DNA from 2 places in the Streptomyces sp. NPDC049040 genome. Region 2 is predicted to be linked to the other one. Evidence: predicted binding sites of a transcription regulator. Region 2 holds the regulator's gene; the other holds the start of a gene.
What was found. The regulator HspR, encoded in region 2, represses chaperone genes until heat shock. The targets are predictions, from matches to a motif close to TTGAGNNNNNNNNNCTCAA.
Positions count from the first base shown of each region.

Region 1: lon (endopeptidase La) is a predicted target of HspR. The motif match lies at 1,099-1,117, and genes of this name have one in related genera.

Region 1 covers NZ_JBICTO010000009.1:263,567-279,042, forward strand. The annotation lists gene ACGFMP_RS23680 (nucleotidyltransferase domain-containing protein) at 1-175, opposite strand, end outside; gene ACGFMP_RS23685 (GNAT family N-acetyltransferase) at 172-978, opposite strand; gene lon (endopeptidase La) at 1,140-3,560, shown strand; gene ACGFMP_RS23695 (lysozyme) at 3,654-4,517, opposite strand; gene ACGFMP_RS23700 (MarR family winged helix-turn-helix transcriptional regulator) at 4,706-5,179, shown strand; gene ACGFMP_RS23705 (hypothetical protein) at 5,285-6,055, opposite strand; gene ACGFMP_RS23710 (nitrate- and nitrite sensing domain-containing protein) at 6,408-8,879, shown strand; gene ACGFMP_RS23715 (roadblock/LC7 domain-containing protein) at 8,876-9,385, shown strand; gene ACGFMP_RS23720 (DUF742 domain-containing protein) at 9,385-9,804, shown strand; gene ACGFMP_RS23725 (ATP/GTP-binding protein) at 9,785-10,393, shown strand; gene ACGFMP_RS23730 (styrene monooxygenase/indole monooxygenase family protein) at 10,476-11,783, shown strand; gene ACGFMP_RS23735 (NlpC/P60 family protein) at 11,794-13,038, opposite strand; gene ACGFMP_RS23740 (chitinase) at 13,340-14,959, opposite strand; gene ACGFMP_RS23745 (hypothetical protein) at 15,065-15,304, opposite strand; gene ACGFMP_RS23750 (TetR/AcrR family transcriptional regulator) at 15,382-15,476, shown strand, end outside.
Region 2 covers NZ_JBICTO010000001.1:961,783-977,258, forward strand. The annotation lists gene ACGFMP_RS04365 (DUF2000 family protein) at 1-92, opposite strand, end outside; gene ACGFMP_RS04370 (Yip1 family protein) at 295-1,095, opposite strand; gene ACGFMP_RS04375 ((Fe-S)-binding protein) at 1,213-3,489, opposite strand; gene ACGFMP_RS04380 (LCP family protein) at 3,795-4,643, shown strand; gene dnaK (molecular chaperone DnaK) at 4,765-6,642, shown strand; gene grpE (nucleotide exchange factor GrpE) at 6,639-7,316, shown strand; gene dnaJ (molecular chaperone DnaJ) at 7,352-8,551, shown strand; gene ACGFMP_RS04400 (heat shock protein transcriptional repressor HspR) at 8,556-9,053, shown strand; gene ACGFMP_RS04405 (pyridoxamine 5'-phosphate oxidase family protein) at 9,127-9,534, opposite strand; gene clpB (ATP-dependent chaperone ClpB) at 9,735-12,350, shown strand; gene ACGFMP_RS04415 (YbjN domain-containing protein) at 12,453-13,001, shown strand; gene ACGFMP_RS04420 (IS4 family transposase) at 13,113-14,468, shown strand; gene ACGFMP_RS04425 (hypothetical protein) at 14,848-15,476, shown strand, end outside.

The sequences.
Region 1 (15,476 bases), on a different contig from region 2:
GTGCGGTGCCGCGCGGGATGCTGCCGTAGACGTACGCGCTGTGCAGCCGCCCGGCGGGGAAGGCCGCGCGGATCCGGTCCCGCGCGTCGTCCAGCAGCCGTGCGTAGGCGGCGGGCACCTTCGACAGCGCGCCCTCGCGGGCGATGGTGCCGTCCGGTTCGAGTCCCGGCCTCACGGCGTGTCCGCCGGCGTCCAGATGTAGGGGGTCGTCGTGGTGATGGCGCGGAAGCCGAGCCGCCGCAGGATGGGCGCGCTGTCGTCGGAGGCGTCGACCTGGAGGTAGCGCACCCCGCGGTCGGCGGCCAGGCGGGCGCGGGCGGCGACCAGGGCGTGGTAGATGCCGCGGCCGCGGTGCGCGGCGAGGGTGGAGCCGCCCCACAGGCCGGCGAACTGCGTGCCCGGGCGGTGGACCAGCCAGGCGGCGGAGACGATCTCGCCGCCGGACTCGGCGACGAGGACGGCGATCTGGTCGGGCGCCGCCTCGATCCGGCCGGCCAGGTCGGCGCCGAGCCAGTGCATGTCCGTGCCCCACACCTCGGTGAGCATCGCGCCCACCCCGCGCAGGTCCTCCGCCGCCGCGGTCTGCCGGATGGTGACGCCGTCCGCGAGCGCGCGCCCCGCGGCCGGCTCGGCCAGCTCGTCCGCGCGGCCGACCAGCACCGTCTCACGGTCCTCCGCGACGAAACCGGCCGCGCGCAGCCGCTGCGGCAGCTCGGCCGGCAGGTCGTGGCCGCGGATCTTCCACTCGACGGCCTCGCCGCGGGCGGCGAAGTACTCCCGCTGCCGGATGATCAGCGCGTCCAGCTCGGCCCCGCGCAGCCCGACGTCCCGCGGCGCGCTGACGAACCCGCGGAACTGCCCGACGATCCGCACCAGCGGCCCGTCCTCTTCGTACCGGGTGCCGGCGGCCCGCACCGGCGGGACTCCGCGCAGCTGGGTGTCGTACGCGGCGAGCAGGCTCGTGTCGTCGTCTGTCACGGTCACGACGTTACGTGCGGCGGCAAGCGGTTTTCCCGGCGCCCGTCCGGGTGAACGGGCCGTGCCGGCTGATCGCTCAGAGCGAACAGCCCGCCGGGAACACCAGCGGGCCCCACTGCATTGAGCCTGGTGTACTCAACTTGTTTGCACGAGGAGCGATCATGCCGATTGAGTCCATCCCCACCAATCCGCTGACCCTGCCTGTCCTCCCGCTGGACGGGGAGGTCGTGCTGCCCGGCATGGTCGTGCCGCTCGACCTCTCCGACTCCGAGGTCCGCGCCGCCGTGGAGGCCGCGCAGGCCGCGCACCCGGCCGGCAGCGGCGGGAAGCCGCGGGTGCTGCTGGTGCCGCGGGTCGACGGCAAGTACGCCGCCGTCGGCACCCTGGGCACGGTGGAGCAGGTCGGACGGCTGTCCGACGGCGACCCCGGCGCCGTGATCAAGGGCCGTACCCGGGTCAGGATCGGCGCGGGCACCACGGGCCCCGGCGCCGCGCTGTGGGTCGAGGGCACCGTCATAGAGGAGCCGGTACCCGCCGAGTCGCCCGGCACGGTGGCCGAGCTGATGAAGGAGTACAAGGCGCTGGCCACCAGCTGGCTGCGCAAGCGCGGCGCCTGGCAGGTCGTGGACCGGGTGCAGCAGATCGACGACGTCGGCCAGTTGGCCGACAACTCCGGTTACAGCCCCTACCTGACCGCCGAGCAGCGCGTCGAGCTGCTGGAGACCGTCGATCCGGTGGCCCGCCTGAAGCTGGCCACCCAGTGGCTGCGCGACCACCTCGCCGAGCAGGACGTGGCCGAGACGATCCGCAAGGACGTCCAGGAGGGCATGGAGAAGCAGCAGCGCGAATTCCTGCTGCGCCAGCAGCTGGAGGCGGTCCGCAAGGAGCTGTCCGAGCTGAACGGCGACCCCGAGGACGAGGCCGACGACTATCGCGCCCGTGTGGAGTCCGCCGACCTGCCCGAGACGGTGCGCGAGGCGGCGCTGAAGGAGGTCGAGAAGCTGGAGCGGTCCTCCGACGCCTCACCCGAGGGCAGCTGGATCCGCACCTGGCTCGACACCGTCCTCGAACTGCCCTGGAGCACCACCACCGAGGACACCTACGACGTGGCGGGCGCCCGTGCGGTGCTGGACGCCGACCACGCCGGCCTCGACGACGTCAAGGAGCGCATCACCGAATACCTGGCGGTGCGCAAGCGCCGGGCCGACCGCGGCCTGGGCGTCGTCGGCGGCCGCCGCGGCGGCGCGGTGCTGGCACTGGTCGGTCCGCCCGGGGTCGGCAAGACCTCGCTGGGCGAGTCGGTCGCGCGGGCGATGGGCCGCAAGTTCGTCCGGGTCGCGCTGGGCGGTGTGCGGGACGAGGCCGAGATCCGCGGCCACCGCAGGACCTACGTCGGCGCGCTGCCCGGCCGGATCGTGCGGGCCATCAAGGAGGCCGGGTCCATGAACCCGGTCGTGCTGCTCGACGAGATCGACAAGGTCGGCTCGGACTACCGCGGCGACCCGGCCGCGGCCCTGCTCGAGGTCCTGGACCCGGCGCAGAACCACACCTTCCGCGACCACTACCTGGAAGTCGAGCTGGACCTGTCCGACGTGGTCTTCCTGGCCACCGCGAACGTCATGGAGGCCATCCCCGAGCCGCTGCTCGACCGGATGGAGCTGGTCAGGCTGGACGGCTACACCGAGGACGAGAAGGTCGTCATCGCGCGCGACCACCTGCTGCCGCGCCAGCTGGAGCGGGCGGGCCTGGACGCGGAAGAGGTGACGCTTGACGAGGGCGCGCTGCGCCGGCTGGCCGGCGAGTACACCCGGGAGGCCGGGGTCAGGGCACTGGAGCGCACGGTCGCCCGCATCCTGCGGAAGATCGCCGCGCGGCACGAGCTGGGCGACCAGAAGCTGCCCTTCGCCGTCGGGCCCGACGACCTGCGCAAGCTGATCGGCCGGCCGCACCACGTGCCGGAGTCCGCACAGGACCCGGAGGAGCGGCGGACGGCGGTGCCGGGGGTGGCCACCGGCCTCGCGGTGACCGGCGCCGGCGGTGACGTCCTCTACATCGAGGCGTCGCTCGCCGACCCGGAGACCGGCGGGTCGGGACTGCAGCTCACCGGCCAGCTGGGCGACGTGATGAAGGAGTCCGCGCAGATCGCGCTGTCCTTCCTGCGCTCGCGCGGCGCCGAGCTTGAGCTGCCGGTCGGCGACCTGAAGGAGCGGGGTGTGCACATCCACGTGCCGGCGGGCGCGGTGCCCAAGGACGGGCCGAGCGCCGGTGTCACGATGACGACCGCGCTGGCGTCGCTGCTGTCCGGGCGGCGGGTGCGCACCGACGTGGCGATGACCGGCGAGGTCTCGCTGACCGGCCGCGTGCTGCCGATCGGCGGGGTCAAGCAGAAGCTGCTGGCCGCGCACCGGGCCGGGATCACCACCGTGGTGATCCCCAGGCGGAACGAACCGGACCTGGACGACGTCCCCGCCGAGATCCTGGACGCCCTCGACGTCCACCCGGTCAGCGACGTCCGGCAGGTGCTGGCACTGGCCCTGGACACGGCGGAGGCCGAGGTCCCGGAGGTGCGGGTGGCCGCCTGACGGCACCGCACCGCACCGCCACGGCGGCAGGCGGCCCCTTCCCCCGCACCCGGGGGAAGGGGCCGCCTTCTCGTACGACCGCGGTCCGGCGGATCAGCCGTTGGCGTACGCCTTGACGCGGTCGAGGGCACCGTTGAAGCGGTCCTGGTCACCGGGGAAGGTGCCGGAGTCGGCCCACTGCCAGAAGGTGTGGTAGCCCCAGCCGGCCGGCAGGGTGCCGACCGCGCTGGCGTATCGGGCGACCCAGAGCGCGTTGTTGGCGCTGAACGCGCTGCTGTTGCCGGTGCAGGTGGTCCACCAGCTGGTGGAGGTGTAGATCGTCGGGTAGCGCCCGGTCTTGGCGTGGTATTCGTTCGAGAAGGACGTGATCCAGCTCACCATCGAGCTGGCGGACTTCCCGTAGCAGGTGGCGCCGTAGGGGTTGTACTCCATGTCGAGCGCGCCGGGCAGCGTCTTGCCGTCCTTGGACCAGCCGCCGCCGTGTGCGACGAAGTAGTCGGCCTGTGCCGCGCCGGTCGACACGTCGGGCAGGGCGAAGTGGTAGGAGCCGCGGATCATGCCGACGTTGTAGGAGCCGTTGTACTGCTGGGTGAAGTTGGGATTCGTGTACGAGGTGCCCTCGGTCGCCTTGACATACGCGAACTTCGCGCCGTTCGACCAGGCACCGGCCCAGTTGACGTTGCCCTGGTAACTGGAGACGTCCATGCCCGCCGTCTGGGTGACCATCGGGGTGACGACCTTGGAGTCCCCGGGGGCGCTGGCGCCCTCGTGGATCTTGATCTGGGAGCCCAGCCAGTCGAGGTCGGGGTGGGTCATGTGACCGGAATTCGCCGCATGGGCCGTGCCGGGTGCGGCGAGCGCCATCGCGAGCATCGTGACGAGTGAACCGGCCAGCAGCGAGAGCCTGGTCCGGACCGAGCCGTTGCCGTGCACGACGGAGAAGACTCCGTGGGACATGCGTGCCTCCAGGTGGGGGACTCGGCATGACCTTGGGATGGTCATGACAGTGTGAAGGTACGGTGGGCGCTACGCGCGTGGAAAGAGGATCCTGTTACCGCCGTTGGTCTACTCCTGCGAAATACTTGACGTGCTGCGGAAACCACCGTGTGTGAAGACAACTTTCAGGCGTTGAAAGCGGGAATGCTGTGACCGACGCGCGCAATGCGGCAGATGCGACGGGAGCGGACCCCTCGGCGGACGCGCTGGAGCGGGAGCTGACGGTGCTTTTCCGCCGGGCCAGGGCGGCCTCGGGCGAGCTCGCCAGGGCGGTGCACCCGGACCTCGAACCGGCGGCGTACGGACTGCTGGTCCGGCTCCAGGAAGCCGAGCCGGAAAGGGCCACCGACCTCGCGTCCTACTTCGGGGTCGGCAAGGCGACGATGAGCCGCCAGCTGCGGGCACTTGAGGCCCTCGGCCTGGTCACCCGGGAGCCCGATCCCGGCGACGGGCGGGCCTTCCTGATGCGACTCACCCCCAACGGCCGGGACCGCTTCGACCGGGTCCGCGGGGCGCGCCGCGCGGCCTACCGCCGGCAGCTCGCGGCATGGGAACGCAGCGACGTCGCCGACCTCGCCCGGCTGCTCCACGACCTGAACGAATCCACCGCGGAAATCCTCTGAACCGGCTGCCCCCACCCGGGTGAACACCCCCCGCCGGGTGCCCGGAACCGGGCCCGTGTCCCCCGCAGGGGGCGCCCAGGGGCGCGGCACGCCCGGGGGCCGCCCTCAGAGGACGATCAGGACGGCCGTCGCGTCGTCGAACGGCTTGCCCCGCGGCACGGCCACACCGTCCGGGTCGGCGAGCTCCCGCTCGCGCACCCGGGCGAGCAGCGCCTCGGGCCCCGCCTTGCGCAGCACCGCGTACGCCGAGGCCCAGTCGTCGGAGCCGAAGACCTCCACGCCGCGCGCCGCCCCGTCGCTGAGCGCGGCGAACCCCCGCAGGGACGCGAGCGGCGCGCGGCCGGTGACGGCGTGGCGGGCCACCGCCGGATCGGCGGCGGCGGTGAAGAAGCCCCCCGGCAGGTTCCGCAGCGGCGCCACGCGGTGCCCCGCGGCCCGCAGCCGGTCGATCCGGTCGTCGAGCACCGCCGTCACGGAACCGTCCGCCGCCTCGACCAGCAGGACGGAATCGGACAGCACGAGGTGCTCCATGTCGTCCGCCCCCCACCGCACCGCCACCACGGTGGCTTGCGGCGTCAGCGGGTGAGAAAGGTCACAGGTGTCCCTGTGGGCGTCCGCTGTCCCGCCGATCGCGGCCGACAGACAGTCGGTAAGTGTGATGTCCGGCCGCGAAACGGACAGTTCGAGCAGGGCCCCGCCGAGCCGCGCGGTGAACCACGGGACGGAGTGGACGCAGCCCCCGTTGTCCGGTGGCGGGGTGACCCCGTCCAGCAGGACCAGCGCCCCGCCGTGTCCACCGGCGGGCAGCGCCACTGCCATGAAGTCCTCGTTGGGCGCACCGGGCACACCAGGGGCCGTCGCCGTCTCCACACGCATGGCCTCAGTCTGCAACAGGCCCTGCCCGCACCGGTGAAGGCGTTCGAACCGTTCGACCGGTCGGTCGGCCCGCCCGCTGTGGGCGGGCATCCTGCCAAAGCAGGCCCGGCGGCGCCAGTACGCCTCCGGCGCGGCGTGAAGGTGTCCGCTCTACTCGGCTTGTCCGGTGTGTCGCCAGTGCGATTCACTCGTTCGAGTGTCCGGAGGAGGGAGGCATGGCCCCCTCCTGGCGGGACTGCAAGGGTTCTGTCAGCCCCTGCATATTCCTGGGGAACCCCCGCCGGCGATACGTGATTGCGAGCCCGAAGTGCGTGAACGACGTCAACCGCGCGAGCGTCGGGTCAGACAGCGCATGCTCGCCGCCCTCCTGGTCTGCACCGCCGCGGTCCTGGCGGCGGCCGCACCCGGTGTGGCACTCGGCGTCGGCGACCTGACGGCCGCCCAGGACCGGGCCTCCGCCGCGGCGTCGGCCACCCGCACCACCGTCCTGGCGCACGACCTGGCCGACGAGCGGGACGACGTGGCCGCGCTGGTCGAGGCCGGGGCCGGGGCCGGTGCGAAGCCGCCCGCGCTGCCCGCCGCCGACGGCACGCGTACCGACCGGCAGCTGCGGGACGTGCTCGCGTCGGACCCGCCCGCCGCCCTGCGCACGGCGCTCGCTGCGCTGCCCGGCATCCGCAGGACCGCACTGGCCGCGCGGGCCGACCGGCAGGGCGTGCAGGCGGTCGTGACCGCCTATCAGCCGCTGATCGACGCGCTCGGCCGGGCGGGGGAGGGGCCGGGCACCGACCCGCTCACCCGGGCCGTCGGCGCGGCCGCGGTGCAGCGCGGCCTGCTGGTGGGCGCGCTAACCCAGGGCGGCACGCAACCGTTGCTGGTGGCCGCCGCGCAGGCGGCCAGGCTCCAGGAGCGCGCGGCGCTCGCCGACTTCCGCGCCACCGCCCCCGCCGACCTGCGCGACCGCTACGACAAGACGGTGACCGGCGCCGACATCGCGCAGGCCGACCGGGACACCACAGAACTGCTCGACGCACCGGAACTGACCAAGACCGACCGCAAGTTGGGCGCCGAGCCGGTGAAGTCGGCGCTCACCGCCCGGATCGGCCTGCTCCGCAGCGTCGAGTCGTCCGCCGCGGCCGACCGCTCGGCGGCCGCCACCGCGCACCGCGACCACACCGTCACCATCCTCGAACTGCGGTGTGCGCTGGCCGCGTTGTGCCTGCTGCTGCTCGCCGGTGTGCTGGTCGCGCTCTTCCGCAGCCTCACCCGCCCGCTGGCGGCCCTGCACCGCTGGTCGCGCTCCGACGCGGAAAGCGGCCAGGGTGTCGAGGTGATCGGCCAGGACGAGTACTCCGCCGTCGCCCGCCGCGCCAACGCGCTGACCCACGAGGCGCAGGCCCTGCGCGCCCGCGCCGCCGAGCTGGGCAGCGAACTGACCACGCAGCGCGGTGCCACCCAGGGCACCAGGGGCGCGCTGGCCGGCGCCGTCGCGGAGAAGGACGCCCTGCGGCACGCCCACGACCGCCTGGCCGGCCAGATCGCCGAGCTGGAGCGGGAGTTGAGCGCGTCCACGGCCCGCAACGCCGCCCACATGACCCATGTCGGCCTCAGCCTGCGGACCCTGGGCCTGGTCGAGCGGCAACTCGCCCTGATCGAGGGTATGGAGGAGCAGGAGCAGGACCCCGACCGGCTGGCGACGCTCTTCCAGCTGGACCACCTCGCCACCCGGATGCGCCGCAACAGCGAGAATCTGCTGGTCCTCGGCGGCACCGAGCACAGCCACGGGGCCACCGCGCGGCCGGTGCCGCTGATCGACGTGGTGCGCGGCGCGATCTCCGAGATCGAGCGCTACGAACGCGTGCGCATCCAGGTGCTGCCCGGGGTCAGGGTCGCCGGCCGGGCCGCGGACGACATCGCCCACCTGCTCGCGGAACTCCTCGACAATGCCACCGGCTTCTCCGAGCCGACCACCGAGGTCCTGCTGTCCGGGCAGCTGCTGGAGACCGGCGAGGTGGCGCTCGCGGTGGAGGACATCGGCATAGGAGTCCCCGCCGAGCGGCTCGACGAGCTGAACGCGCTGCTCTGCGACCCCGATCCCGCGCCGCCAGGCGCGGTCGCAGGCATGGGCCTGTACGTGGCGTCGCGACTGGCCCGCAGGCACGGCGTCCGGGTGCGGCTGCACCCGCTGCCGTCCGGCGGCACCCAGGCCGTGGTGCTGCTGCCCGGCCTGCTGGTGCCTCCGGCCGGGCCCGATGAACCGCCCGTGACCCCGCTGGACGTCACCGCCTTCACCGGCGGCGACCCGCGCAGGTACGCCGCGGTGGCCGCGGCCGTCCACCTGCCGGCGCAGGCACCGCCCCCCGAAGAGCCGCACGCCTACGCGCCGCCTCCCGACGAGCCGCAGAGCCCGCCGCCCGCGCCACAGGACCCGGCCGCAGGGCAGCCTTTCGCCCCCGCGCCCTCGCTGCTGCCGACTCCCGTGCCCGCCACGGCAGTCGGCCGCATCCCGGCGCAGGCGACCGAGCCGGTGCCCGGCCGCGACCCCGCGCCGCCCGCCGAGCCCATATCCGCACCCGGGAGCGGCGGCCTCACCGGGCGTGGGCTGCCGCAGCGGGTGCCCAGGGGCGCGGCGGCGGCCGCCAGGCCCGCCGCCCCGGCCCCGCTGCCCCCGGTCGACGCGGCCGAACTGCGGCGCCGGCTCGAAGGGTTGCAACGCGGCCTGCAAGCGGGCCGCGCCGACGCCGTACGCGAACGTGACGAGCAGTCCGCAGGGTCGCGTGGACCCGCAGATCCGGCAGGAAACGTTGAGGAGGCGACCCGTTGAACGCGGTCGGCACGAAGACCGGGGCACTCAGCCACGAGGCCCGCAGTTTCCAGTGGCTGCTGCACAAGTTCATCGAGGAGGTGCCCGGAGTCCACTCGGTCGCCGTGGTCTCCTCCGACGGCCTGCTGCTGCTCGGTTCCGAACCTGACGAGGCCCCGACGGGCCGGACCGGGCAGAATACGGTGGAGGCGCCCGCGCACCCGGGTCTCGCCGGCCAGAGCCGGATGGACCTCGCCGCGGTCGTGTCGGGTCTGGCCTCGCTCACCGTGGGCGCGGCGCGGCTGATGGACGGCGGACGGGTCAGGCAGACCACCGTCGCCATGACGGACGGAGTGCTCGTGGTGATGTCGATCAGCGACGGCTCGCTGCTCGGCGTGCACGCCGCCGCCGACTGCGACATGAGCGTCGTCGCCTACCACATGGCCATGTTCGTCGGCCGTGCCGGACACGTACTGACCCCCGCACTCCGCAGCGAGTTGCGCCAGGCCACCGGGAGCCCCAGCTGATGTCCTCGATGTCCGCACTGCCCCGCCGCGGGGTGTCCCCGCACCGGGGAACCGACCGCAGGACGGGCCGGGTCCGCCCGTACTCCCTGACCGGCGGTCGTACGCGGTTCGGCCATGTGCTCCTGGTCGAGACCTTCGTCGCCACCGTCGAGGGCCCGGACGAGCAGCACGCCCCCGCCAGGGGCGGCTGGGCGGAACGGGTCCTGCCCGAACGGCGGGCGATCGTGGAGCTGTGCAGGAGAATGCGGTCGGTGGCCGAGATCTCCGCGCTGCTCAGGATGCCGCTCGGCGTGGTGAGGGTGCTGGTCAGCGATCTCGCCGACCAGGGAAGAATTCGTGTATACGGCACCGGACACGGGTCCGGCAGCCCCGACCGCGCGCTGCTCGAAAGGGTGCTCAGTGGACTACGCAGGCTCTGACCGGCCGGACGGCCTGCAGGACTGGCAGAACGAGCGCGAACGGGCGCCCGTCTCCACCAAGATCGTGGTGGCCGGCGGCTTCGGTGTGGGCAAGACCACCTTCGTGGGCTCGGTGTCCGAGATCACCCCGCTGACCACCGAGGCGGTGATGACCCAGGCCAGCGAGGCACTCGACGACCTGGCCGCCACCCCGGACAAGGTCACCACCACGGTGGCGATGGACTTCGGCCGGATCACCCTGGAGAAGGACCTCGTCCTCTACGTCTTCGGCACCCCCGGGCAGCAGCGCTTCTGGTTCATGTGGGACGACCTGGTACGCGGTGCGATAGGGGCGATCGTGCTCGCCGACACCCGCAGGCTCGCGGACTGCTTCCCCGCGCTCGACTACTTCGAGGGCACCGGCCTGCCCTACACGGTCGCGGTCAACCAGTTCGAGGGCACCGCCGCGTACACCGGCGACGACGTGCGCGAGGCGCTCGCGGTGCCGTCGCACATCCCGGTGCACATCATCGACGCGAGGAAACGGTCCTCCGTGGTCGACGCACTCCTCGCGCTGGTCACCCACGCCCTGGCCGAACAGCCCTTCTAGCGCGCGGCCACCGCACCAGCCGGCGCCGGCCGTCCGGCCCGGCACATCCCAGCCCGACCGATCCGATCCGAAGCGGGGCGCCGTGCGCAAGATACTCATCGTCGGGGCCGGACAGGCCGGCCTCCAACTGGCCCTGGGCCTGCAGGCACGCGGCTACGACGTCACGGTCGTGTCCAACCGCACCGCGGACGAGATACGCGGCGGCCGGGTCACCTCCACGCAGTGCATGTTCGGTGCCGCGCTCGCCCACGAGCGGGCGGAGGGCCTGGACTTCTGGGCCGGTCAGGCGCCGCGGATAACCGGCCTGGGCATATCCGTCGCCGCGCCGCCCGCGACCGCCGCCGCCGCGGCGGCCCCCACGGGCCCCGACACCCCCGCCGCGCCGCCCGCGACCGCCGCCGAGACCGCGAGGGCCGTCGACTGGCTCGGCCGCCTCGCCGCCCCCGCGGAGTCCGTGGACCAGCGGGTGAAGATGGCCGGCTGGATGGAGACCTTCGCGGAACGCGGCGGCAAGGTCGTCGTGCACGCGGCCACCGCCGCCGACCTCGACTACTTCGCGCTCGCCTACGACCTGGTCCTGGTCGCCGCGGGCAAGGGCGAGACCGTCTCGATGTTCCGCCCCGACGCGGCCCGCTCGCCCTACGACGCCCGGCAGCGGGTGCTTGCCGTCGCCTACGTCAACGGCCTCGGGCCGCGCCCCGAGCACCCCGATGTGCAGGCCGTCCGCTGCAACCTGGTGCCGGGCGTCGGCGAACTCATCATCATCCCGGCCCTGACCACCACGGGCCCCTGCGACATCCTGTTCTGGGAGGGAGTGCCCGGCGGACCCGTCGACGTCTTCGGGCCCGTCACCGACCCCACGGAACACCTGAGGCTGACCCTCGACCTGATGCGCCGCTTCACCCCGTGGGAGTACGAGCGCGCGTCCGCCGTCGAGTTGACCGACGCGGGCGGCACCCTGGTGGGCGGCCTCACCCCGACCGTGCGCGAGCCGGTCGGCGAACTCCCCGCGGGCGGGCTGGTGCTGGGCGCCGCCGACGTGGTGGTCGCCAACGACCCGCTCACCGGCCAGGGTTCCAACAACGCGGCCAAGTGCGCGGCCGCGTACCTTGCGAGCATCGTCGAGCACGGCGAACAGCCCTTCGACCGCCGGTGGATGCAGGCCGCCTTCGACCGCTTCTGGTCGGACGCCGGGCCGTCCACCCGCTGGACCAACGCGATGCTGGCCCCGCAGCCGGACCACGTGCGCGGCCTGCTCGCCGCCGCCGAGGACCGGCAGCAGATCGCCGACCGCATCGCGGGCGGCTTCGACACCCCGGCCGACTTCGACCCGTGGTTCTTCGACCGGGAGCCTGCCGAGGCCTATCTGGCGTCCTTCGCGGGACGCTGATGAGGGGCCGTCAGCCCAGCGGCTCGGGCGCGTCCGGCTGCCCCGGGATCGGGCGCGGCCGGTAGTCCGCGAGCGGCTGGGCGCCCAGGTCGGGGCGGACCGCGCCCAGGATCGGGTTGGCGGCGATCGGCGAGACCTTGACCACGGCACCGGTGTGCGGGGCCTGGATGACCAGGCCGTCGCCGATGTAGAGGGCCACGTGGGTGGCGCCGGGGAAGTAGACCACCAGGTCGCCCGGCCGCAGCAGGTTCAGCGGCACCCTGGGCAGTCGCGCCCACTGCTCCTCCGCGGTGCGCGGGACGCTCACCCCGGCGTGCGACCAGGCCTGCGAGGTCAGGCCCGAGCAGTCGAAGGAGCCCGGCCCCTGTGCGCCCCACACGTAGGGCTTGCCGAGCTGCTGGAAGGCGTAGCCGATCGCCCGGTCGCCGGAGCCGGAGGGTGCCCGCAGCGCGGCGTCGGGGCCGAGCGCCTTGGAGTCCAGGAATTCCTGCTGGGCCTTGTCCGCACCCTGCTTCTCCAGTGCCTGGAGGTCGCTGATCTGCACCCCGCTGAGGCCGGCGAGCAGCGCCTCGACCTGCCGCAGGTGCGTCTCGACCTGGGTCTTCTGCGCGGCCTGCTTGTTCTGCGCGACCTGGGCGGCGTCCAGTGCGCGCTGGGCCTGCGCGTTGAGCGCCGCGAGCCGGCTCTCGCCCGCGGTCAGCCCGGCCACGATGTCCTGCTGGTGGCCGACGGCCCGCTGGGCGATGTGCAGCAGCCCGAAGAAGTTCTGCGGGGTCTCGCCGTCCAGCATCGACAGGTAGGGCGACATGCCCCCGGTGCGGTAGAGCTGGCGGGCCATCAGCCCGACCTGGTCGCGCCCCGCGACGACCTGCGCCCGCTGGGCGGCGAGCTGCGCGTCCAGCGCCTCGGCCTTGGTGCGCTGCTGGTCGGCGGTCTCCTTGGCCTTGTTGTACGACTCGGTGGCCGCCTCGGTCTGCCGGTAGAGGGTCTGAAGCTGCGTCAGCAGGTCGGAAAGCGACGCCGGGTCCGCGGTGGCGGACGGCGCCGGGACGCCGGGCGGGGCGGTGGCGGCCGGGTCCGCGGCGGGGTCGCCGGGGTGGGCGGGTGCGGTGGCGGACGGCGAGGGGACCGGTGGCTGGTCCGGCTGCGCCGCGGCCCGCTGGGCTGCGGGCAGCGCCAGTGCGGCGGAGGCGAGCAGCGCCCCGCATACGACGGCGGCGCGAAGCCAGGGCCTGGTCGTACGAGCCACCCGCATCCCCTTTGTCCCTCCACGTGACGAGCCCTCAGGATCGTGTCATGGGTTGTCGTATCTTCGACAGCCGGAGTAGGCGATTCCGCCCAATCGGGTCACTCCGACGAGTGATCGTCTCCTCCCGCACTCGGGCCATTCCCTCCTCGTTCACCGCCACACCGGTGCATCCATGACTTTTTCCCGCCCGGCGCCCGAGCTGTCCCGCTGCCCCCGAGGATGCGGGAAGGCCGGCAGAAAAGGGCGTACGGCCCGGTCACCGCCCTCGGGACCGAGCCGTACGCGTCTGCGGGGTGCCACCCGGTGGTCAGCCGAAGTAGCCGTGGAAGTTGTCGGAGAACTCCCAGTTGCCGAAGCGGTCCCAGTTCACCGACCAGGTCATCAGGCCACGCAGTCCCGGCCAGCTGCCGTGGGTGCTGTAGCCGCCGCAGTTGGTCTTCCTGGTCAGGCAGTCGAGTGCCTGGTCGACGGCGGCCGGGGTGGTGTAGCCGTTGCCCGCGGTGGTCGTGGCGGGCAGGCCGATGGCCACCTGGGAGGGGGCGAGGGCCGGGAACATGTTGGCGGTGTTGCCCGCCACCGGGAAGCCGGTGAGCAGCATGTCGGTCATCGCGATGTGGAAGTCCGCGCCGCCCATGGTGTGGTACTGGTTGTCCAGGCCCATGATCGGCCCGGAGTTGTAGTCCTGGACGTGCAGCAGTGTCAGGTCGCCGCGCATGGCGTAGATCACCGGCAGGTAGGCGCCGGCCCGCGGGTCCTGGCCGCCGAAGGGGCCGGAGCCGTAGAACTGGTAGCCGAGCTGCACGAAGAAGGTCTCGGGCGCCATGGTCAGCACGAAGCCGCTGCCGTAGCGGGCCTTGAGGGTCTTCAGCGCCGAGATCAGGTTGACGATCACCGGGGTGGTCGGGTTCCTGAAGTCGGTGTCGCCGGTGTTCAGCGACAGCGAGTGGCCCTCGAAGTCGATGTCGATGCCGTTCAGGCCCCAGGTGTCGATGATGCCGCTCACCGAGGAGACGAAGGCGTCGCGGGCGGCGGCGGTGGTCAGCTGCACCTCGCCGTTGGCGCCGCCGATCGACAGCAGCACCTTCTTGCCCTTGGCCTGCTTCGCCTTGATCGCGGCCTTGAAGTCGGCGTCCGACTCGACCGAGGGGCACTCGGCGACCGGGCAGCGGGTGAAGTGGATGCTGCCCGAGGTCGGCGAGCTGGTCTCGCCGAAGGCCAGGTCGATGACGTCCCAGCTGTCGGGTACGTCCGCGAGGCGGGTGTAGCCGGAGCCGTTGGCGAAGGTCTCGTGCAGGTAGCCCACCAGCGCGTGCGTGGGCAGGCCGCCGGACGGCGGCGTCGTCGGGGGAGTGGTCGGCGGTGTCGTGGGGGGAGTGGTCGGCGGCTTGGTGGTCGGCGTCGTCGGCGGGGTCGTCGGGGGCGTGGTGGTGCCGCCGCCGGGGCCCTGGAGCGAGATGTCGTCGGCCAGGTACGCGGGTTGTCCGTACCAGCCGTGTACGAAGACGGTCGCGCTGGTCTGGCTCGCGCCGGTGGTGAAGGAGACGCTGAGCGGGGCGTAGCCGCTGCCGGTGCCCGGCGTCCAGGTGCTGGTGTCGCCGTCCACGCCGATGTAGACGTAACTGCCCTTGACCTGCGCGGCCAGCGTGTAGGCGGTGTTGGGGGCGACGCTCACGGTCTGCTTGCACTGGCCGGTGGCGGAGCCGGAGGGCACGCCCTGGAGAGCGTAGGTCCCGCTGTGCGCCTGGCCGGTGACGGCGGACGATCCCGCGTCGCAGGTCCAGCCGGACAGGTTTCCGGTCTCGAAGCCGCCGTTGGCCAGGAACTCCCCGGCGCTCGCGGTCGGCGCGAGGGCGACCAGGCCGCCGACGGCCAGGGCGCCGGCGAGGGCGGCGGAGGCGGCGGCGAGCGATCTTCTCCGGCTCGGCATGGCGGAAGCTCCTTCGGTGGGGGGCGCTCACCGCGCAGCAAACAGGTTTAGACCAATCGTGTCAATGGTCCGGACCAAAGTCCGCCCGCTGCGTCCCCCCGCGCGTCAGCTCCGCTTCGACCAGGGCCACTTGAGGCCCGCGGGCGGCTTGCCGTCCGGCGCGTACACGAACACCCACGGGGTGCGGTGCCTGCCCCGCTCCCCGTGCTCCCGGTGGTAGACGTAGGTCGTCTCCCCGGCCGGGACCTCATACGACTTGGGCGGCTGGCCGGTCATCCCGACGATCACCTCGATGGTCCTGCCGTCGAGCGGCCCGCCCACGAACTCGCATTCCTCGTGCCTCACCGGGCCACTTTCGCACGTCGCACGGACCGATCCGCGATCAGGCGTCCGCCACCGGAGGGGGGCCGTACTCTGGGGCCATGAGCAGCGGTGCGGCGCCGGCGTATCGCCGGATGAGTGTGGAGGAGCGCCGCGCGCAGCTGTTGGGATCGGCGGTGGACCTCTTCGGGCACCG
Region 2 (15,476 bases):
CTCACCAGGAAGGCCGTCACGTTCAGGCGTTGCCAGGGCTCCAGGTCCTCCCGCAGCAGCACGGCGATCTTCGTATCGAAAGCTGTGGTCATGTGCCAAGCGTGCGCGGCCCGCGGGGACGGCGTCTTGTACGTTCCTTGCGTGGTCGCCGGTGACCTGCCCCTCAGGCGGAAGACCTCCGGGCACGAGGCCTCCGGGCGGGACCCCGGGCGCAAGACCCCCCGGCGCAAGACCCCCGGGCGCGAGACCTCCGGGCGGCCCCGACGGCCAGGCCGGGACCGGCGCGGCCCCGGCTCAGATCAGCGGCAGCTTGAACAGCATCAGCAGCGCCACCAGCTGTATCGACGACGCGCCCAGCGCCTTGTGCCACGGCAGGTCGTGGGACTTGCCGACCATCGACGTCATCAGGACCCCGCACGCCAGCCAGGTCAGCCAGCCCAGCAGTTGGACGAAGCTGTTGGCGCCGCCCAGGAAGAGGGCGAAGAAGAGCCGGGGGGCGTCGGTGAGGGACGTGATCAGCAGGGCGAGGCCGATGGTCGGCGCCCAGGCGCCGTCGCCGCCGAGCTGGCGGGCGAGGGTGTTGGTGACCGCGCTGAGGGTCAGGCCGCCCAGGGTGACGGCGACGGCCGTGGTGATCACCCAGGGGACGCTGGCGGACAGGGTGGCGTCGAGGACGTCCTTGCGGGCCGCGTCGAAGCCGAAGACGGCGACCAGGCCGTAGAGGAAGGTCACGATCAGCGCGGGGCGCCACATCGTGTGGTCGCGCATCTGCCAGAAGGTGCGGCCGGGGCGCAGCGCGATCCCGCTGAGCAGCTGCTTCCAGTGCAGCCGGGGACCGGCCGGCGGGGCGGTGGTCTGGCCGGCGCGGTAGGTGGCCACGTTGTCGCCGCCCTGCCCGTACGGGTCCGAGGGGTCGGCGAAGTGCGCGGGCTCGCCCATGGTGAACGCCCGGGTGTGGCCGGGCGCGTCGTCGTAGCCGGGCGGGGCGAAGTACTCGGGCTCGCCTGCGGGTGCGTACGGCCCTGGTCCGGGGGGAGGGGGATAGCCGCCCGGTGCGTTCGGGTCCTGTCCTCGTCGGTTCTCGAATCCAGCCACGCTTCGAACGTACCCGCTGCCGCGCGTCGCGGGGCCGGGCGGCCGGTCCGGAGCGCTGCTTTGCTGCCAACCTGTGACACGCGCGGTAGCGCTCCGGGTACCCGGCGGTGAGGTGTGTCAGCCGGTCGCGGCGCCCGCGCCCGAGGCCGAGTCGGCGGCGACCGCCACGGACGGCGTGCGGACCGAGTCGAGCAGCAACTGGGCGACGTCCACGACCTGGAGCGACTCCTTGGCCTTGCCCTCGTTCTTCTTGCCGTTGACGGAGTCGGTGAGCATGACCAGGCAGAACGGGCAGGCGGTGGAGACGATGTCCGGGTCGAGGGAGAGGGCTTCGTCGACCCGCTCGTTGTTGATGCGCTTGCCGATCCGCTCCTCCATCCACATCCGGGCGCCGCCGGCGCCGCAGCAGAAGCCCCGCTCCTTGTGGCGGTGCATCTCCTCGCTGCGCAGGCCCGGCACCTTGGCGATGATCTCGCGCGGCGGTGTGTAGACCTTGTTGTGCCGGCCCAGGTAGCAGGGGTCGTGGTAGGTGATCAGGCCCTCGACCGGGGTGACGGGGACCAGGCGGCCCTCGTCGACCAGGGTCTGAAGCAGCTGGGTGTGGTGGATGACCTCGTACTCCCCGCCGAGCTGGGGGTATTCGTTGGCGATGGTGTTGAAGCAGTGCGGGCAGGTCGCGACGATCTTCTTCGAGGCCCGCGGCTTGCGGGTGGCGGGGTCGACCTTGCCGTCGTCGTCGAGCTCCTCGCCGAAGGCCATGTTGAGCATGGCGACGTTCTCCATGCCGAGCTGCTGGAAGAGGAATTCGTTGCCCAGGCGGCGGGGCGAGTCGCCGGTGCAGTTCTCCTCGCCGCCCATGATGGCGAAGTCGACGCCTGCGATGTGCAGCAGTTCCGCGAAGGCCTTGGTGGTCTTCTTGGCCCGGTCCTCGAGCGAGCCGGCGCAGCCGACCCAGTACAGGTACTCGACGCCGGTCAGGTCCTCGATGTCCTCGCCGACGACCGGGACCTCGAAGTCGACCTCCTTGACCCAGGCCAGCCGCTGCTTCTTGGGCAGGCCCCAGGGGTTGCCCTTCTTCTCCAGGTTCTTGAGCATCGTGCCCGCCTCGGACGGGAAGGACGACTCGATCATCACCTGGTAGCGGCGCATGTCGACGATGTGGTCGATGTGCTCGATGTCGACCGGGCACTGCTCGACGCAGGCGCCGCAGGTCGTGCAGGACCACAGGACGTCGGGGTCGATGACGCCGTTCTCCTCGGCGGTGCCGATCAGCGGGCGCTCGGCCTCGGCGAGCGCGGCGGCGGGGACGCCGGCCAGCTGCTCGGGGGTGCCCTGCTCCTCGCCCTCGGCGTTCTTGCCGCCGCCGGCCAGCAGGTAGGGCGCCTTGGCGTGGACGTGGTCGCGCAGCGACATGATCAGCAGCTTGGGGGACAGCGGCTTGCCGGTGTTCCACGCGGGGCACTGCGACTGGCAGCGGCCGCACTCGGTGCAGGTGGAGAAGTCGAGGATGCCCTTCCAGGAGAACTGCTCGACCTGGGAGACGCCGAAGACGTCGTCCTCCCCGGGGTCCTCGAAGTCGATCGGCACACCGTTGCTGGTCATCGGCTGGAGGGCGCCGAGCGCGACCGGGCCGTGCGCGTTGCGCTTGAACCAGATGTTCGGGAAGGCCAGGAAGCGGTGCCAGGCCACGCTCATGGTGGTGTTCAGGCCGAGCACGATGGCCCAGATCATGGTGACGGCCAGCTTGAACATGGCCGTGGCGTAGACGGTGTTCTGGAGCGTCTCGGTGCTCAGCCCGCGGAAGGCGGCGACCAGCGGGTACGAGGCGAAGTAGGCGGCCTGGTAGTGGTCGGCGCCGTGCAGGGCGCCTTCGAGACCGCGCAGCGTCATGATCGCCAGGCCGATGACCAGGACGACGTACTCCACGAAGTACGCCTGCCATGCGGTCGAGCCGGCGAAGCGGGACTTGCGGCCGGCCCGGGAGGGCAGGTTCAGCAGCCGGATGACGATCAGCGTGATGATGCCGAGCGTGGTGAAGGTGGCGATGAACTCGGTGTACAGCTCGTAGGGCAGCCAGTCGCCGATCCACGGCAGGAGCCAGTCGGCCTTGAACAGCTGGCCGTAGGCGTTGACGACGGTCAGCACCAGGGTCAGGAAGCCGACCGCGACGAACCAGTGGGCGACGCCGACCACGCCCCACTTGTTCATCCGGGTGTGGCCGACGAACTCCCGCAGGAGGGTCGTCGTACGCGCCGCGGGGTCGTTCGTACGGCTGCCGGCCGGTACGGACTGGCCCAGGCGGACGAACCGGTAGATCTGCGCGATGGCGAGGCCGATGAGCGCGACGCCGACCGCGGTGAGGACCAGCGACACGATGATCGCGGCGAGTTGCATGTGGGCTCCTCGGGCCTGCGCACGGTGAACGGGGACTGGGTCTACTAAGCGGTAACTTATTTCGGTCCTGGACGAGATTACCCGGGATCGGGGAGGCCATAAAGCCGCACCGCTGGTGATCTGTGTCGCGCGCCGCACATGCGCCATGTATGCCGCACATGCGCCATGTATGCCACGCCGATCCGATTGAAACCCGGGCGGCCGTGACACACATGGATGAGGACGGCATCGACGGCCGCAAGGGACACGGCCGCAAGGGACATGGCGGGACGTCGGGCGGGACGAGGAGCGGGAGGAGATCCGGCATGCGCGCGGTGCTGCGCTGGACGGCCGTCGGCGCCGGCCTCCTCCTGGTGCTCACCGCCGGGCTGTGCCTCGCCTCCTACCGCAAATTCAGCGCGAACATCACGACCGACAAGGCCGCCGAGCAGGTGCTCGCCGGCTACGCGGCCCAGCGGCCGCCCGCCCTGGTGCCGCAGGCGTGGAACATCCTGGTGATGGGTGCGGATGGCGCGGATGGCGCGGCGGGAGAGGAGCCGGGCGCGGAGGCGGACGCCGCCGTCCTGCTGCACCTGTCGGCCGACCGCACGCGGGCCACCGCGGTCGGCGTGCCGCGCGGCCTGCGGGTCGGCGTCCCCGGCTGCCACCGGCCGGGCGGCGGTACGGCCCCGGCCGCCTACGAGCCCTTCGCCGCGGCCTTCCGCGCCGGCGGCGCGGCCTGCTCCATCCGGGCCTTCGAGCAGCTGTCCGGTGTACGGGTGGACCACCACCTGGTGGTGGACGTGCCGCGCTTCGGCCGGATCGCCGACGCGGTCGGCGGCGGCTCGGGGGACGGGCCCGGCGACCCGCGCGGGGACCTGCTGCGGGCGCTGTCGGGCGCGGCGAGGGGCGGCGGGTCGCTCGCGCACCCGGCGCGGCTTTTCGGGCTGCTGGACAGCGCGACCTCGGCGATCACCGCGGATCCCGGCCTCAGCTCGCTGCCCGCGCTCTACGGGCTGGCCGGCACCCTGCGCAGGCTGCCCGCCGACCGGGTGACCCTGGTCACGCTCCCCACGGCGCCGGGCGCGGGCGACGTGCTGCGCAGGACCGCCGCCGACCGCCTGTTCGCGGCGCTGCGGGCGGACCGGCCGCTGCGGCCGGCCCCGGACCCCTAACCCCAGGTGCGCGGGGCCCGCGCCGCTAAGTTGAGTCGCCTCGACTCACCTCTGTTGACAGAAGAAAATCACTCAGGCACCCTTGAGTCAGTTCCACTCAAGTCAGCAGGAGGATTTCACCATGGCACGTGCGGTCGGCATCGACCTGGGCACGACTAATTCCGTCGTCAGCGTTCTCGAAGGCGGCGAGCCCACCGTCATCACCAACGCAGAGGGCGCCAGGACCACGCCGTCCGTCGTCGCCTTCGCCAAGAACGGCGAGGTGCTGGTCGGCGAGGTGGCCAAGCGCCAGGCTGTCACCAACGTCGACAGGACCGTCCGGTCGGTCAAGCGCCACATGGGCACCGACTGGAAGATCAACCTGGACGGCAAGGACTTCAACCCGCAGCAGATGAGCGCCTTCATCCTGCAGAAGCTCAAGCGGGACGCGGAGTCGTACCTGGGCGAGAAGGTCACCGACGCGGTGATCACCGTCCCCGCGTACTTCAACGACTCCGAGCGCCAGGCGACCAAGGAGGCCGGCGAGATCGCCGGCCTGAACGTGCTGCGGATCGTGAACGAGCCGACCGCGGCGGCGCTGGCGTACGGCCTCGACAAGGACGACCAGACCATCCTCGTCTTCGACCTCGGCGGCGGCACCTTCGACGTGTCCCTGCTGGAGATCGGCGACGGCGTCGTCGAGGTGAAGGCCACCAACGGCGACAACCACCTCGGTGGCGACGACTGGGACCAGCGTGTCGTGGACTACCTGGTCAAGCAGTTCCAGTCCGGCCACGGTGTGGACCTCGGCCGCGACAAGATGGCGCTCCAGCGGCTCCGCGAGGCGGCGGAGAAGGCCAAGATCGAGCTGTCCTCGTCCACCGAGACCTCGATCAACCTGCCCTACATCACCGCGTCCGCCGAGGGCCCGCTGCACCTGGACGAGAAGCTCACCAGGGCGCAGTTCCAGCAGCTGACCAGCGACCTGCTGGAGCGCTGCAAGACCCCGTTCCACAACGTCATCAAGGACGCCGGCATCCAGCTGTCCGAGATCGACCACGTGGTCCTGGTCGGCGGCTCCACCCGCATGCCGGCCGTGGCCGAGCTGGTGCGCGAGCTGACCGGCGGCAAGGACGCCAACAAGGGCGTCAACCCGGACGAGGTCGTCGCCATCGGCGCGTCCCTGCAGGCCGGTGTGCTCAAGGGCGAGGTCAAGGACGTCCTGCTGCTCGACGTCACCCCGCTGTCCCTCGGTATCGAGACCAAGGGCGGCATCATGACCAAGCTGATCGAGCGCAACACGACCATCCCGACCAAGCGCTCGGAGATCTTCACCACGGCGGAGGACAACCAGCCGTCGGTCCAGATCCAGGTCTACCAGGGCGAGCGCGAGATCGCCGCGTACAACAAGAAGCTCGGGATGTTCGAGCTGACCGGCCTGCCGCCCGCCCCCCGCGGGATGCCGCAGATCGAGGTCACCTTCGACATCGACGCGAACGGCATCATGCACGTCGGCGCCAAGGACCTCGGCACCGGCAAGGAGCAGCGGATGACCGTCACCGGCGGCTCCTCGCTGCCCAAGGACGAGGTCGACCGGATGCGCCAGGAGGCCGAGCAGTACGCGGACGAGGACCACAAGCGCCGCGAGGCCGCCGAGACCCGCAACCAGGGCGAGCAGCTGGCCTACCAGACCGAGAAGTTCATCGCGGACAACAAGGACAAGCTCCCCGAGGACGTGAAGTCCGAGGTCGAGGCCGCCATCGCGGACCTCAAGGAGAAGCTGAAGAACGAGTCGACCGACGGTGAGAACACCGCGGCGATCCGCGAGGCCACCGAGAAGGTCGCGGCCACCAGCCAGAAGCTCGGCCAGGCGCTGTACGCCAACTCGGACGGCGCCGCCGCCGGCGCCCAGGCGGGCCCGGGTGAGCCCGGTGCCGACCAGGCAGGTCCCGCCGACGACGACGTCGTGGACGCCGAGATCGTCGACGACGAGAACAACAAGAGGGACGGTGCCGCGTGACGGAGGAGCCGAAGGGCTTCGAGCCGGAGCCCGACGTCCCTTCCGAGGCCAGCGACAAGCAGCCGGACGCCGCCAAGGACGCCGGAGCCGCCGATGAGGCGGCCCCGGGGGCCGGCGGCGGGGACGCCAAGGAGCTGACGGCCCTGCGGGCTCAGCTGGACCAGGTGCGCACCGCGCTCAGCGAGCGCACCGCGGACCTCCAGCGGCTCCAGGCCGAATACCAGAACTACCGCCGCCGGGTGGAGCGGGACCGGATCGCCGTCAAGGAGATCGCGGTCGCCAACCTCCTCACGGAGCTGCTCCCGGTGCTCGACGACATCGGCCGGGCGCGGGAGCACGGCGAGCTCGTCGGCGGCTTCAAGTCGGTCGCCGAGTCGCTGGAGACGGTGGCGGCGAAGCTGGGGCTGCAGCAGTTCGGCAAGGAGGGCGAGCCCTTCGACCCGCTGGTGCACGAGGCCCTGATGCACAGTTACTCGCCGGATGTCACGCAGACCACATGCGTGCAGATCCTCCAGCCCGGGTACCGCCTGGGAGAGCGCAATCTGCGGCCCGCCAGGGTCGCGGTCGCCGAGCCCCAGCCGGGGGCCGGCAAGGGCGACGACGCGGCGGACGACCCCGACGTGGCGGCGGAGACGGCGGACGACGAGGAGACCGGTGGCCCGGACCAGGGCTGACGGTGTGACGAGAGCGGAGAGGAGGGACGCCGGGGATGAGCATCAGTAGGGACCTGCTGGAAAAGGACCTGTACAAGGTCCTCGGCGTACCCAAGGACGCCACGGAAGCCGAGATCAAGAAGGCGTACCGGAAGCTGGCCCGGGAGTTCCACCCGGACGCCAACAAGGGCGACGCCAAGGCCGAGGAGCGCTTCAAGGAGATCTCCGAGGCCAACGACGTCCTCTCCGACGCCAAGCGGCGCAAGGAGTACGACGAGGGCCGCGCGCTGTTCGGGAACGGCGGCTTCCGCCCCGGTCCTGGCGCGGGCGGCACCGGCGGCTTCAACTTCGACCTGGGCGACCTCTTCGGGGGCGCCCAGGGCGGGCCGGGCGGCACCACCACGACCGGCGGCCAGGGCGGCGGCTTCGGCGGCGGTCTCGGCGACGTCTTCGGCGGCCTGTTCAACCGCGGCGGCGGCACCAGGGTGCAGCCCAGGCGCGGCCAGGACATCGAGTCCGAGGTCACGCTGAGCTTCACCGAGGCCGTCGACGGCGCCACGGTGCCGCTGCGGATGTCCTCGCAGGCGCCCTGCAAGGCGTGCTCGGGCACCGGCGACAAGAACGGCACGCCGCGGGTGTGCCCGACCTGCGTCGGCACCGGGCAGGTCTCCAGGGGCGGCGGTGGCGGCTTCTCGCTCACCGACCCGTGCGTGGACTGCAAGGGCCGCGGCCTGATCGCGGAGACCCCCTGCGAGGTCTGCCATGGCAGCGGGCGGGCGAAGAGCTCGCGCACCATGCAGGTCCGCATTCCCGCCGGGGTGACCGACGGGCAGCGGATCAGGCTGCGCGGCAAGGGCGCGCCGGGCGAGCGCGGCGGACCCGCGGGCGACCTCTACGTCGTCGTGCACGTGGGGAAGCACCCGGTCTTCGGCCGCAAGGACGCCAACCTCACGGTGACCGTGCCGGTCAGCTTCGCGGAGGCGGCGCTGGGCGGCGAGGTCAAGGTGCCGACCCTGGGCGGCCCGCCGGTCACCCTCAAGCTCCCCCCCGGCACCCCGAACGGGCGTACGCTGCGGGCCCGCGGCAAGGGTGCGGTGCGCAAGGACGGTTCGCGGGGCGACCTGCTCGTCACCGTCGAGGTGGCGGTGCCGGAGAAGACCGAGGGCAAGGCGCTGGACGCGCTGGAGGCCTACCGGGAGGCGACCTCGGACGCCGACCCGCGGGCCGAGCTGTTCAAGGCGGCAAAGGGAGCGTGAACGGATGAGCGTCGACGGCCGGATGGACGGTATGGGACCTGGCCCCCGCGGCCCCGGTGGTCCCCGCGCGCGCAACCCGTACCAGCTGACCGAGGAGTCCCCGGTCTACGTCATCTCGGTGGCGGCGGAGCTGTCGGGCCTGCACCCGCAGACCCTGCGGCAGTACGACCGCCTCGGCCTGGTCTCGCCCGACCGCACGGCCGGGCGCGGCCGCCGCTACTCGGCCCGCGACATCGAGCAGCTGCGCGAGGTGCAGCGGCTCTCGCAGGACGACGGCATCAACCTCGCCGGCATCAAGCGGATCATCGAACTGGAGAACCAGGTCGCCGCGTTGCAGTCGCGGGTGGCTGAGCTCACCGCGGCGGTGGAGGGCGCAGCCGCGGTCATCCAGCAGCGGGAGGCGGCGGTGCACGCGTCCTACCGCCGCGACCTGGTGCCGTATCAGGATGTGCAGCACACCAGCGCGCTGGTGGTGTGGCGTCCCAGGCGCGACGGCTCCTGAGCCGGGGCCGTCCGCCCCGGCCGGCCTTTCCGCCCCGCCCCGTGCCCTTCGCGCGGGGCGGGGCGGAGGCGTTTCAGGCGTTGCCCATCGCGCGGGTGAGGGCGATCTCGATGACGACGCGGCGCGGGTTGGGCGCGGGGGTGCGGCTGTAGCGCTCGGCGTAGCGGGACACGGCGTCGGCGATGCGGGCCGGGTCCTCCGAGACCGTGGCCAGGCCTTCGAGGGTCGCCCAGCGGCGGCGGTCGACCTGGCAGACCGCGACCCGCGCGCCGCCGGGGCCCGCGGCGCGTACGTGCGCGGCCTTGGCGCTCGCCGTGTTGGTGATGACCCGTGCGAGGCCGGCCTCCGGGTCGTAGGTGACGCCGACCGGCACGACGTGCGGGGAGCCGTCAGGACGGAGTGTGGTCAGGGTGCACAGGTGGTGTTCGCGCCAGAAGGCGAGGTAGCCGGCCTCGGGGGCGCGCGGATCGCGTGGTGCCATGCCGTGACGGTAACCCCGGCGGGGAAGGCGGCCGGTGCGGGGGCGTACGGCCGTGTCGGGGGTGCCAAGCCGAAGTTGAGTGGAATAGACTCAATATCGTTCATGTTCCTTTACGCAAGTAGTCATGCAACGTGCTGCGCAACGCCAGTCGCGGACAGCACAATGGACCGACGACAGCACCTTGAGGAGGACCTGGCCCCGTGGACGCCGAGCTGACCAACAAGAGCCGGGAAGCGCTCAACGCCGCCAACACCCGCGCGGTCTCCGAGGGCAACCCCGACCTGACGCCCGCGCACCTGCTGCTCGCCCTGCTGAGCGGCGCGGACAACGAGAACGTGCTCGACCTGCTCACGGCGGTCGGCGCCGACCCCGCCGCGGTCTCCGACCAGGCCGCCGGCCTGGTGAAGGCGCTGCCGAAGGTGCAGGGCTCCACCGTGGCGCCGCCGCAGGCCAACCGCGACCTGCTCGCGGTCATCGCGGACGCCGCGGAGCGGGCCAAGGAGCTGGGGGACGCGTACCTTTCCACCGAGCACCTGCTGATCGGGATCGCCGTCAAGGGCGGCCAGGCCGGCGAGCTGCTCACCCGTCAGGGGGCCGGCGGCAAGCAGCTGCTGACCGCCTTCGAGACCGCCCGTGGAGGGCAGCGCGTGACCAGCCAGGATCCCGAGGGCACCTACAAGGCGCTGGAGAAGTACGGCACCGACTTCACCGCGGCGGCCCGCGAGGGCAGGCTCGACCCGGTGATCGGCCGCGACCAGGAGATCCGCCGGGTCGTCCAGGTCCTCTCCCGCCGCACCAAGAACAACCCGGTCCTCATCGGCGAGCCGGGTGTCGGCAAGACCGCCGTGGTCGAGGGCCTGGCCCAGCGCATCGTCAAGGGCGACGTGCCCGAGTCGCTGCGCAACAAGCGGCTGGTCTCGCTCGACCTCGGCGCGATGGTCGCGGGTGCGAAGTACCGCGGCGAGTTCGAGGAGCGGCTCAAGGCGGTGCTCGCCGAGATCAAGGACAGCGACGGCCGCGTCATCACCTTCATCGACGAGCTGCACACCGTCGTCGGCGCGGGCGCCGGCGGCGACTCCGCCATGGACGCGGGCAACATGCTCAAGCCGATGCTGGCCCGCGGCGAGCTGCGGATGGTCGGCGCGACCACGCTGGACGAATACCGCGAGCGGATCGAGAAGGACCCGGCCCTCGAACGCCGCTTCCAGCAGGTGCTGGTCGCCGAGCCGACCGTCGAGGACACCGTCGCGATCCTGCGCGGACTCAAGGGCCGCTACGAGGCGCACCACAAGGTCCAGATCGCGGACTCCGCGCTGGTCGCCGCCGCGACCCTGTCCGACCGCTACATCACCTCGCGCTTCCTGCCCGACAAGGCCATCGACCTGGTGGACGAGTCGGCGTCCCGGCTGCGGATGGAGATCGACTCCTCGCCGGTCGAGATCGACGAGCTCCAGCGCTCCGTCGACCGGCTGCGGATGGAGGAGATGGCGCTCAAGAACGAGACGGACCCCGCCTCCGTGCAGCGACTCGACAAGCTCCGCAAGGACCTCGCCGACCGCGAGGAGGAGCTGCGGGGCCTGACCGCCCGCTGGGAGAAGGAGAAGCAGGGGCTCAACCGGGTCGGCGAGCTCAAGGAGCGGCTCGACGACATCGGGACCCGCATCGAGCGCGCCCAGCGCGACGGCGACTTCGAGACCGCCTCCAAGCTGCTCTACGCCGAGAAGCCCAAGCTGGAGGCCGAGCTCGAGGAGGCCACCCGCGAGGAGGAGGAGGCCGCGGCGCAGGGCCCCTCGACGAACATGGTCAAGGAGGAGGTCGGCCCCGACGACATCGCCGACGTCGTCGCCGCCTGGACCGGCATCCCGGCCGGCCGGCTGCTGGAGGGCGAGACGCAGAAGCTGCTGCGGATGGAGGACGAGCTGGGCCGCCGGCTGATCGGCCAGACCGAGGCGGTCCGCGCGGTCTCCGACGCGGTGCGCCGCTCCCGCTCCGGCATCGCCGACCCCGACCGCCCGACCGGCTCCTTCCTCTTCCTCGGCCCGACCGGTGTCGGCAAGACCGAGCTGGCCAAGGCGCTGGCCGACTTCCTCTTCGACGACGAGCGGGCCATGGTCCGCATCGACATGAGCGAGTACGGCGAGAAGCACTCCGTCGCCCGGCTGGTCGGCGCCCCTCCCGGCTACGTCGGCTACGAGGAGGGCGGCCAGCTCACCGAGGCGGTGCGCCGCCGCCCGTACAGCGTGATCCTGCTCGACGAGGTCGAGAAGGCGCACCCCGAGGTCTTCGACGTGCTGCTCCAGGTGCTCGACGACGGCCGGCTCACCGACGGCCAGGGCCGCACCGTCGACTTCCGCAACGCCATCCTCATCCTGACCTCGAACCTCGGCAGCCAGTACCTCATCGACCCGGCCTTGAGCGGCGATCAGAAGCGCGAGCACGTGCTGAGCACGGTCCGCGCCTCCTTCAAGCCGGAATTCCTCAACCGGCTCGACGACATCGTGGTCTTCGACGCGCTGTCCAAGGACGAGCTGCGCCGGATCGCCCGGCTGCAGACCGACCGGCTCGCCGCCCGGCTGCGGGACCGCAGGCTCACCCTCGACATCACCGACGCGGCCCTCGACTGGCTCGCCGACGAGGGGAACGACCCGGCCTACGGCGCCCGGCCGCTGCGCCGCCTGGTGCAGACCGCCATCGGCGACCCGCTGGCCCGCGCCCTGCTGTCGGGGGAGGTCGCCGACGGGCAGACGGTAAGGGTGGACCGGGCGCTCGACGGCCTGATCGTGGGCGCCGCCACAGCTCCCGACCTGCGCAAATAACGCCGGGATCGGGCGGTGCGCGCGATGCGTGCCGCCCGGGGTTGTGACGTGCGGCTGCGGATGAGGGAGTATGGCAGGGAGACGTTACGAAGGGACTTCACGGTGAGCATCGACCCGTCCTCGATTCCCAGTTTCGGGGGCCAGCCGGACCCCGACCCGACCGGATCCAACGGAAGTGTGGTCATTCCGGACCAGGACCTGGTCAAGCAGCTGCTTGACCAGATGGAGCTGAAGCACCTCGTGGACGAGGAAGGCGACATCGCCGCCCCGTGGGAGGACTTCCGCACCTACTTCATGTTCCGGGGCGAGGGGGACCAGCAGGTCTTCGCCGTCAGGACCTTCTACGACCGTCCGTATTCGGTCGACGACAAGCCGCAGCTGCACGAGGTCATCGACGACTGGAACCGTCGCACCCTGTGGCCGAAGGTCTACACCCACACGCACGACGACGGCAGTGTCCGCCTGATCGGCGAGGCCCAGCTGCTGGTCGGCCTGGGCGTCGGCCTCGAGCACTTCGTGTCCAGCACGGTCAGCTGGGTGCGGGCGTCGATCGAGTTCGACAAGTGGGTCGTGGAGACCCTCGGCTTGGCCAAGGACGCGGACAGCGACGCCGACGGCGACGGTCCCGCGGACGGGCCCGCGGAGGACTAGTCCCAATGCCGTGTAGTTAGGCGTGGGGCTGATGTGTCAAGCGGTCTGAAGCACAGACGGAGCTCCTGTTAGAACCGTGTCGACCAAGATCACTGTTCAGCAGGAGCTCCGTTGGACGCCAAGTCTGTCATTTGTCACGAGGTAGCGGTTGCTGCGGGACCGTTCGCGCCCGGTCATCTGGGGGAGCTGACGCAGCTCGTCCCGTTCGAGATGGTCGACGAGGTCCTGGCCGAGGCCGGCGGGACCCAGCAGCGGATACGGGACTTGCCTTCCCGTGTGGTGGTGTACCTGGTGATGGCCGGGGCACTGTTTCCCGGGATCGGCTGGACGCAGGTGTGGAAGCGGCTGACGGCCGGCCTGGAAGGACTGGCGACAGCGACTCCGACGGCCAGCGCACTGGCGCAGGCCCGCAGGCGGGTCGGGGCCCGACCGCTGCGTGGCTTGTTCGACCTGCTGCGCGGACCGGCCGCCGGGATCGGCGCCGTGGGAACGCGGTGGCGTGGCCTGCTCGTCTGCGCGATGGACGGCACGCTGATGGCCGTGCCCGACAGCCCGGCGAACCAGGCCGAGTTCATCAAGCACCGCGGCAACAACGGCGGGGCGGGATACCCCTCACTCCGTCTGCTGGTCCTGGTGTCCTGCGGCACCCGCACCGTCCTGGATGCGGTGTTCGGGCCGACCACGATCGGAGAAACGTCCTATGCCCCGCGCTTGGTCCGCAGCCTGCGCGAGGGCATGATCGTGCTGCTGGACCGGAATTTCGCCGTCCAGGCCCTGGTTGAGGCGATCACGCGGACGGGCGCTCACGTCCTCGTTCGTGTGAAAGAGCACCGCAGACTTCCGGTCCTGGAACGTTTCCCCGACGGCTCCTACCTGTCCAGGCTAGGACCCGTCGCGGTTCGGGTCATCGACTGCGAAATCACCGTCAGCACCTCTCAGGGGCGCCGCACCGGCGCCTACCGCCTGGTCACGACCCTGGCCGGCCCCCACGCCCACCCCGCAGCCGAGCTGATCAGGCTTTACCACGAGCGATGGGAGGTCGAGACTTCCTACCTGGAGATCAAGTCCACCATTCTCGGCGGCCGGGTCCTTCGCGCCCGGACCCCTGCCGGCGTCACCCAGGAAGTCTTCGCACTGCTGGTCACCTACCAGGTCCTGCGACTGGCCATGGCGGATGCCACCGCCACCCGCCCAGGTGCCGACCCCGACCGGGCCAGCTTCTCCATCGCCCTGAACACCGCCCGCGACCTGCTCGTTCAGGCCACGGGCGTCATCAGCACGGCTGTCGACCTCGTCGGCACCATCGGCCGTCGGGTCCTGGCCGACCTCATGCCCGACCGGCGCATCCGCACCCGGCCACGCGTCGTCAAACGCGCCATCTCGAGATACAACGCCAAAGGCACCGTCGACAGAACCAGCTACAAGGCCACGATCAGCATCGACATCCTCACCACCCGTACGCCTTGACACCAAACACACACCGCTAACTACACGGCATTGGGACTAGTCCCCCGCCCGCAACGCGACGACGCCCGCACCGCGACGACGCCCGCACCGCAACGACGCTCCACCGCAACGACGAGAGCCCGGCCCGTGTGGCCGGGCTCTCGCGCGCGGGACGGCCGGGCTCCCGCGCGGCTGCGGTGCGGCTTTCGCAGCGGAACAGCCGGGCTTCGCGTGAAATGCGAATCCGCTGACGTGCCGCGGCGGCGGGTCATATGGTGCGAGGACCAAGGACGTCTCACCCACCGCGGAGAATCGCATGTCCGATCCCGGCTCGTCCTTAGCACCTCCGGACCCCGGGGCAGGTGATCCGTCGGAATCGGGCGGCGGCATCCTGTCGGCCATGGCGGACGCGCTGACCGGCGTCGCCGAGGGGCTGAAGGGCGAGCCGGTGCTGCTCGCCGGGTTCGGGGCCATGCTCCTGGTGGAGGGCGCGGGCGTCCTGCGCGGCGGGACCTTCCTGCTCGTGGTGTCGCTGATGCTGGGCGCGTACGTGGTCTCGCTCGCCACCCACCTGTGGGTCCGCCGGCCAGGGCGGGAAGGCGCGGGGGCGGAGCCCAGGACCGACCTCAGGGCCCGCGGCACGGGCCGGGTGAAGGTGCGCAATGCCAGGGGCGAGGTGAAGGCGCGGCTCAGGTCGTCCCACGACATCGACATCGCCTCAGGTCCGGCGGCGACGCACCCCACGGCCCCGGTCGCCGGGCCGCCGGCCGCCGAGCCCGCGCCGCCCGCGCCGCCCGAGCCCGTGCCGGCGGACCCCGGGCCGTCCGCGCCCGCGGATCCGGAGCCGTCCGTGGCGGCGGTGGCAGCCGTGGCCGTGCCGCCGGCGGCAGCGCTCGCGCCGGAGCCGGCCGCGGACGTCGCCGCCGGCCGGTACACCCCTTCGCTGGCCCGCGCCCGCGACACCGTGCTGGCCGCGGCCCGCGGCACCGGCGGGAGCCCCGTGCACTTCGAGATCGTCGCCGACAGCGG